2 regions of the Chromobacterium violaceum ATCC 12472 genome follow, and region 1 is predicted to be linked to the other one. Evidence: riboswitches for the same ligand, from Rfam matches in the RefSeq annotation. Region 1 holds a riboswitch; the other holds the start of a gene.
What was found. A riboswitch is a leader RNA that binds a small molecule or an ion and turns the genes downstream of it on or off. The one in region 1 is predicted to bind thiamine pyrophosphate.
Positions count from the first base shown of each region.

Region 1 (4,205 bases):
GTGTCCTGCAGGTTGACGCCGAACGCGCCCCGCGGCCCGAACAACGCCAGCACGCCCATCGCCGCCACCAGCGTCGGCATCACGAAAGGCAGCATCAGCAAGCGCAGCAGCAACGCGCGTCCGGGAAAGCGGTAACGGGCCAGCATCCAGGCCAGCGGCACGCCCAGAACCAGGCACAGCAGGCAACTGGCCGACGCCTGGATCAGCGACCACAGCAGCCGCCAGCGCAGGTAGTCGTCGGCCAGCAGCGAGAGATTGAACTGCAGGCCGCCTTCCGCCAACAGGCGGAACAGCGGCGCGACGGCCAGCAGCAAGAGGAAGGACAGCGGAAGTCCGGCCAGGATCAGCCGGGGCACGGCGGACTGCTTCAAACAAAGGCTCCAGGCAATGGCCAATCGGCCGTCAGCACATCTTCGCAACCGTCGTCATCTCGCGCCTGGCCCACCTTGGCGAAGCCAAGCTGGGCGGCCAGCGCCTGCGACGGCAGGTTGCCGGGCTCGATCGACAACACCAGCCGCTGCACGCCGCCCTGCCGCGCCGCCCAGCCGGCCATCGCCAACAGCGCCTCGCGGGCATAGCCCTGGCGGCGGAATGCGGGATAGACCGCATAGCCGAGCTCGACGTCGCCATAGCCGTTCAGATAGGGATGGCCGGGCCGGGTATGGAAATTGATGTGGCCGATCATGGCCAGATCGTCGCGGCGCAATAGCGCCCGCACCGACCACGGCGCATAGGCTGGCTCCGCAGCCATATCGGCCAGCCGCATCTCCATCAGCGCGGTCTCCCCCATCCAGCCAGCGGCCGGGCGGCAGCCCAGCCGGGCCGCGGCGGCGTCGATGTCGCCGCGCAGGCAGGATTCGAGAAAATCCGCGTCCAGGTGGCGCAGGAGCAGGCGGGGGCTGGTGATGTCGTCGATCATGAATGAGCTTCCAAACAAACATGCCCGGATCATAACAGAGGCGATGCCGGGCCAGTCATCGTCGCTCACTGGCCGGACTTCAGCACCACCCGCGTCCAGCGGCCGACCCAGGCGCGCTGCTTGGCCGCCAGCGTCGCGCTGTCGGGGGTGTCATGCGCGGCCGGCTGCTCGACATGCTTGTACACCGGGTCCAGCGGAATATTGTCCATCGCCGGATACATCCACATCCGGGTCGGAATGTCCTTCTGCACCGCGTCCGAGCGCAGGAAGGCGATGAACTGCTGGGCGAGCTTGGGCTCCTTGCCGCCCTTGACCAGCGCCGCGCCCTCCACCTGGCGGAACACCGTGCCCGGCAGCAACAGATTGCCGGTCGGCGCGTCCGCCGGCTTGTCCTTGCTGTAGAACACCTCGGCCGCCGGACTGGTGGCGTAGCTGACCACGATGGGCCGACCGCCGCCGTTCTTGGAGAAATCGGTGTAGTAGGCTTCGGTCCAGCCCTTGCTGACCTTCAGGCCGTTGTCGCGCAGCTTGCCCCACAGCGCGAAGGCCTTGTCCTCGCCCAGCGCGTGGATGGTGGCGGACAGGAAGGCGAGGCCCGGACTGGAGGTGGCGGGGTTTTCCACCACCAGCAGGTTCTTGTAGGCCGGCAGCGCCAGGTCGTTCAGGGTCTTGGGCAACGGCAGCTTGTTCTTGGCGAACCAAGCCTTGTCGTAGTTCAGCGTCACGTAACCGTAGTCGACGGCGGCCGCGCCCGGCAGTCCCACCTTGCCGCCCTTGGCCAGTTCCGCCGGCAGCGGCGCGAGCGCGCCGGCCTGCTCGGCCTTGCCGATCAGGCTGTTGTCGATGCCGAACACCACGTCGGCGATCGGGCTGCCCTTGGTCAGTATCAGCTTGTTGACCATCTCGCCGGCGTCGCCGGCCTTGATGATGGACACCTTGGCGCCGGTCTGTTTCTCGAAGGCGGCGAGCAGCGGCTTGTCGACGCTGAACGAACTGTGCGCAAGCACGCGCAGTTCGGCGGCCTGGGCGGACAGTCCAGCCAGGCTCAAGGCGGCGGCGGCAATTTTGGGGAACAGTTTCATGGACAATCTCCGTGCGATGCGGCCACGGAGCAAGCAGGCAAGGCGGACGAGATTCCGCTTCATCACGCTCCCTCCGCTGGCATGATCCAGATCAGGTTCTCAGGGTGTCTCTCAGCCCGCATGGCGGGCACCCCCGGTGACAGGGCGACAGTATAGCCCAGATGCGCAAACAACTTAACACTCTGACCAGTCCGCTTAATACCGCAGCGAAGAGTGGCCACTATGCTCACAGTCAATCGCTTATGCAAACGGCTTGCCGCGGTGAACCCATGATCAAAAGAATACTGCTCGCCTCCGCCCTGCTCGGCCTGCCGCTATGCGCGCTGGCCGGCATCGGCGCGGACGGCGCCCGCCACCTGCTGGCGCGCGCCGGCTTCGGCGCCAACCCGGCGCAGATCGAGGCTTTCGCGCCGCTGAGCCGCGAGGCGGCGGTGGACAAGATACTGGCCGGTGTCCGCACCCAGGCGGCGACGCCGCCGCCTGGGTGGGCCAACGAGCCGTTCGAACGGCCCGGCCAGCCCGGCCTCACCGAGGAACAGAAAAAGGCGCTGCAACAGGAACGCAATCAGCACGCGGTCGAGCTGCGCAGCTGGTGGCTGGCCGAGATGCGCAACACGCCGTCGCCGCTGACGGAGAAGATGACGCTGTTCTGGCACAACCATTTCGTGTCGGCGTTGGACAAGGTGCGCTCGCCGCAGATGATGTACCAGCAAAACCTGCTGCTGCGCCACTACGCGCTGGGCGACTTCGGCCAGCTGCTGCACGCGGTGGCGCGCGATCCGGCGATGATGCGCTACCTCGACACCGCCAACAACCGCAAGGACCAGCCCAACGAGAACTTCGCCCGCGAGGTGATGGAGCTGTTCACGCTGGGCGAAGGCCGCTACAGCGAACAGGACATCCGCGAGGCCGCCCGAGCCTTCACCGGCTGGGGCCTGGACCGCGACGACCAGTTCATCGTCCGTCCGCGGCTGCGCGACACCGGCGAGAAAGTCATCTTCGGCCAGCGCGGCAATTTCGACGGCGACGACGTGATCGACCTGCTGCTGCAGCAGCCTAGCACCGCGGTGTTCGTCACCAGCAAGCTGTGGCGCAACTTCGTGTCGCCGACGCCCGATCCGGCCACGATCAACAAGCTGGCCGCCGACTTCCGCCGCGGCCATTACCAGTTGAAGCCCTTGATGCGCGCGCTGCTGCTGACGCCGCAGTTCTGGCGCAGCCAGGGCCAACTGGTGAAATCGCCGCTGGAGCTGACCGTAGGCACGCTGGTGACTTTCGACCTCAATCCGCCGGACTGGCGCGTGATCGCCGGCCTGAACCGCCAGCTGGGTCAAGACGTGTTCGCGCCGCCCAACGTCAAGGGCTGGCCCGGCGGCGAGGCCTGGATCAACAGCGCCACCCTGCTCACCCGCAAGCAGTTTCTGGACCGCATCGCCCGCGACGCCGCGCCGGCGCGCGACGCCTACGTCCAGGCCGATGGCGGCCTGAACGAGATGGCCGGCCGCGAGGCGCGCATCCGCCGCTTCGTCGGCAACGGGCTGAATTCGATGAAGCTGCAACCCGATGAATGGGCCGCCGTCTACGGCGTCCGCACCGCCGCCGACGCCGCGCGGCTGCTGCTGGCCGTGCCGCCGACCAACCCCTTGCCGCAGGGCGCCAGCGGCGCCAAGGCCATCGCCCAGTTGCTGCTGGACCCGGCCTATCAGGTGGAATGAGGAAACTTCCATGTTCAAGAGACGAGAATTCCTGAAAGCGGCCGGCGCCGGCCTGATGATGTCGGTGCTGCCCAATCTGTCCTGGGCGCTGGCGCCAGCCGGTTACAAGCGCCTGTTGGTGCTGGTGGAATTGAAGGGCGGCAACGACGGCCTCAACACCGTGGTCCCCTACGCCAGCGCCGACTACTACCGGCTGCGTCCCGGCATCGCCATCGCCCGCGAGCAGGTGCTGCAGATCAACGGCGACATCGGCCTGCACCCGTCGCTGGCGCCGCTGATGCCGTTGTGGCAGGACAAGCAGCTGGCGCTGCTGCAGGGCGTCGGCTACCCCGATCCCAATCTGTCGCACTTCCGCTCGATCGAGATCTGGGACACGGCGTCGGCCAGCCAGCAATACCTGAGCGAAGGCTGGCTGACCCGGCTGTTCCATGAGCAGCCGACGCCCAAGAACTTCGCCGCCGACGGCGTGGTGCTGTCCAGCCAGGTGCT
Region 1 covers NC_005085.1:3,446,338-3,450,542, forward strand. The annotation lists gene CV_RS15525 (ABC transporter permease) at 1-371, opposite strand, end outside; gene CV_RS15530 (GNAT family N-acetyltransferase) at 368-919, opposite strand; gene CV_RS15535 (thiamine ABC transporter substrate-binding protein) at 985-2,001, opposite strand; TPP riboswitch at 2,052-2,146, opposite strand; gene CV_RS15540 (DUF1800 domain-containing protein) at 2,271-3,716, shown strand; gene CV_RS15545 (DUF1501 domain-containing protein) at 3,727-4,205, shown strand, end outside.

Region 2 (4,205 bases), 1.5 Mb from region 1:
GGCCCGCCGCCATCTTATGCCAAACAAATTACTCGAAATACCAGAAAACGCTCATGCCTTACACCTTGTCATACAGCTTGCCGCCTCCCTTGACGAATTCGATCGCCTTTTCCCGCATGCCCAGCCGCAGCGCGTCCTGCTCGCCTACGCCCTGGCTGGCCGCGTACTCGCGCACATCCTGGGTGATCTTCATGCTGCAGAAGTGCGGACCGCACATGCTGCAGAAGTGCGCCACCTTGGCGCTGTCCTTGGGCAGGGTCTCGTCGTGGAAGTCGCGCGCCTTGTCCGGGTCCAGGCCCAGGTTGAACTGGTCCTCCCAGCGGAATTCGAAGCGCGCCTTGGACAGCGCGTTGTCGCGGATCTGCGCGCCGGGATGGCCCTTGGCCAGGTCGGCCGCGTGCGCCGCCAGCTTGTAGGTGATGATGCCCTCTTTCACGTCGTGCTTGTTCGGCAGGCCCAGGTGTTCCTTCTGCGTCACGTAGCACAGCATCGCGGTGCCGTACCAGCCGATCTGCGCCGCGCCGATGGCCGAAGTGATGTGGTCGTAGCCGGGCGCGATGTCGGTGGTCAGCGGCCCCAGGGTGTAGAACGGCGCTTCGCGGCACCATTCCAGCTCCTTGTCCATATTCTCCTTGATCAGCTGCATCGGCACATGGCCCGGGCCTTCTATCATCACTTGCACATCGTGTTTCCAAGCGATCTCGGTCAACTCGCCCAGCGTCTTCAACTCCGACAGCTGCGCCTCGTCGTTGGCGTCCCAGGCGCTGCCCGGCCGCAGGCCGTCGCCCAGGCTGAAGGCCACGTCGTAGGCCTTCATGATTTCGCAGATGTCCTCGAAGTGGGTGTAGAGGAAGTTCTCGCGGTGATGCGCCAGACACCACTTGGCCATGATGGAGCCGCCGCGCGACACGATGCCGGTCATGCGGTTGGCGGTCATCGGCACGTAAGCCAGGCGCACGCCGGCGTGGATGGTGAAGTAGTCCACGCCCTGCTCGGCCTGCTCGATCAGCGTGTCGCGGAAGATTTCCCAACTCAGGTCCTCGGCCTTGCCGTTCACCTTCTCCAGCGCCTGGTAGATGGGCACGGTGCCGATCGGCACCGGGCTGTTGCGCAGAATCCACTCCCGCGTTTCGTGGATGTTCTTGCCGGTGGACAGGTCCATGATGGTGTCCGCGCCCCAGCGGATGCCCCAGGTCATCTTGTCAACTTCTTCGGATATCGACGACGTTACCGCGCTATTGCCGATATTGCCGTTGATTTTCACCAGAAAGTTGCGGCCGATGATCATCGGTTCGCTTTCCGGGTGATTGATGTTGGCCGGGATGATGGCGCGGCCGGCGGCAATCTCCTCACGCACGAACTCCGGCGTGATCTCTTCGGGCAGATGGGCGCCGAAGCTCTGGCCCTGGTGCTGGCGCGTCATCAAGTCCAGCAGGCGCCGGTTGCCGGCGGCCTGCAGCGACTCTACGTAGGCGCGGCGGTTCAGGTTCTCTCGGATGGCGACGAACTCCATCTCCGGCGTGACGATGCCGCGGCGGGCGTAGTGCATCTGCGTCACGTTGCGGCCGGCCTTGGCGCGGCGCGGCTTGCGCTGCAGATTGAAGCGCAGCTCGGCGAGCTTGGGGTCGGCCTCGCGGGCGCGGCCGTATTCGCTGGACAGGCCGGGGAGCTGCTCGCAATCGCCGCGCTGGGCGATCCAGGCGGCGCGCAAGGGCGCGAGGCCGCTCTGGATGTCGATGCGGGCGGCCGGATCGCTATACGGGCCGCTAGTGTCGTAGACGAAGATGGGAGGGTTTTTTTCGCCGCCGAATTGGGTCGGCGTGTCCGCCTGGCGGATCTCGCGCATCGGCACTTGAATGTCCGGGCGGCTGCCCTCGACGTAAATCTTGCGGGAATTGGGCAAGGGCTGGATGGCGGCGGCGTCCACCACCATCTGCTTGTTCACGGGCGCGTTCATCGGGCGGGTCTCCAAAAACGATGAAGCGGCGCAAGGAGCGGTCCGGACAGGCCGGCTGCGGGTATGGCGAGGCCATGGCGGGCAGGTGACGCTTCCCTACGCCGGTATTATCCGGGTCAGGTTCCAAGGGTATTTCTCACCCGCGCTCCGTCATCCGCCGCCATGGCCTACACTTTGCTAGCCATCTGCGCCGAACGCCAGGCGCAGGACCCCTAGCGATGCCGTGTGAAGGTAAGGCAAATATGGGATAATCGCAAGTTATCGTCATCACTCGAGTCCTTGCCGCCGACGCTGTCCTCCCTGGGCGGAGCGGACTCCCAGCCCTCCGGAGTTTAAGTTGATGGATTTCGAAAAAACCCGTTTCAACATGGTCGAACAGCAGATTCGCCCGTGGGATGTTCTGGATACCAACGTGCTGGATCTGCTGTTTCACGTGAAACGCGAGGACTTCGTCGCCGACAATCAGCGCCAGCTGGCCTTCGTCGACACCGAGCTGCCGCTGCCCAACGGCAGCAAGATGCTGCAGCCGAAGATGGAAGCGCGCCTGGTGCAGGACGCCGCCATCCAGCCGAGCGACAAGATCCTGGAGATCGGCACCGGCAGCGGCTATCTGACCGCGCTGCTGGCCAAGATGGGCAAGCAGGTGGTGAGCGTGGAGATCGATCCGGCGCAAAAAGCGCTTGCCGCCGCCAATCTGAAGAAGGCCGGCATCGCCAACGTCACCCTGGTCGAGGGCGACGGCGTGCTGGGCCTGGCCGAGCAAGCGCCTTACGACGTGATCGTGGTCGGCGGCTCGCTGCCGGTCGTGCCGCAGGAACTGAAGAACCAGCTGGCTGTCGGCGGCCGCCTGATCCTGGTGGCCGGCGATCTGCCGGTGATGGCCTGCAAGCTGATCGAGCGCGAGACCAACACCAGCTTCCGCGAAACCGCGCTGTTCGAAACCTGTGTCGAGCGGCTGAAGAAATTCGAGGCGGTGGAACCCGCCCGTTTCAGCTTCTGATCATGCTGCGCGAAATCACCGCCCCGGCGCTCGCCGCGCAACTGGCAGATCCCCAGGCCGCGCGGCCGGTGCTGCTGGACGTGCGCGAGGGCTGGGAATATCAGCTCGCGCACATCGAAGGCAGTGTCCACATCCCGATGAATCTGATCCCGATCCGGATGAGCGAACTGCCCGACGACGCGCCCATCGTCGCCATCTGCCACCACGGCATGCGCAGCGCCCAGGTGGCGCTGTTCCTGCAGAACGCCGGCTTCGACGACGTGATCAACCTGCAGGGCGGCATCGACGCCTGGTCGGTCCAGGTGGACCCGGCCGTCGCCCGGTATTGATGTCTTGGCGCGTCGCCCCATTGGGGTGACCCACCCTGCCTGACACCGCCCCCGGGCGGTGTTTTGTTTTGGAACGAATCGCGCCACCGCCATTCCAAGCCACGTTAACCGCCTGGCGATCCGCCGCAAAGAACCCGATATGCCCTCATTGACCTACCTCGCCCCCGCCCTCGCCCGCATCCATCCCGACTGGGAAGCGGTATTGGACCAAGCCGCCGTCGCCGCCCGCCTGGCCGAAATCGACCGCCTGCTGGTCTTGCAGCAGCAGGACGGCAAGACGCTGTTCCCGCCGCCGCCCCAGGTGTTCAACGCGCTGGCTTTCGCCGCGCCGGCCGACGTCAAGGTGGTGATCCTGGGCCAGGATCCGTACCACGGCGACGGCGAGGCGATGGGCCTGTCGTTCTCGGTGCCGGACGGCGCGCGCGTGCCGCCGTCCCTGCGCAACATCTACAAGGAGCTGGCGGCCGATCTCGGCCTCGGCGTGCCCGCCAGCGGCGATCTCACCCACTGGGCGCAACAGGGCGTGCTGCTGCTCAACAGCGTGCTGACCGTCGAGCGGGACAAGGCCGGCAGCCACGGCAAGCTGGGCTGGCAAACGGTCAGCGACGCGCTGATCGACGCGGTGAACCGCGACAACCCCGGCTGCGTGTTCCTGCTGTGGGGCAACTGGGCGCAGACCAAGGCCGAACGCATCGACGCCTCCCGCCACCTGGTGCTGACCGCCGCCCACCCGTCGCCGCTGTCGGCCAGCCGCGGTTTCCACGGCTGCCGCCACTTCTCCCAGGTCAACGCCTGGCTGATCGCCCGCGGCCGCCAGCCGGTGCGCTGGGCGACGGCCCCCGCCGCGCAAAGCTGCCTGTTCTGAATCCGATTCTCCGCCGCGCCGCTTTGCGCGGCGGGCGGCTTGCCCTAAGCTAGT
Region 2 covers NC_005085.1:241,024-245,228, reverse strand. The annotation lists gene thiC (phosphomethylpyrimidine synthase ThiC) at 59-1,933, opposite strand; TPP riboswitch at 2,034-2,181, opposite strand; gene CV_RS01100 (protein-L-isoaspartate O-methyltransferase family protein) at 2,298-2,957, shown strand; gene CV_RS01095 (rhodanese-like domain-containing protein) at 2,960-3,286, shown strand; gene CV_RS01090 (uracil-DNA glycosylase) at 3,426-4,151, shown strand.
Region 2: it holds a riboswitch for thiamine pyrophosphate, as region 1 does, so the genes downstream of both, thiC (phosphomethylpyrimidine synthase ThiC) here and CV_RS15535 (thiamine ABC transporter substrate-binding protein) in region 1, are expected to answer to the same signal.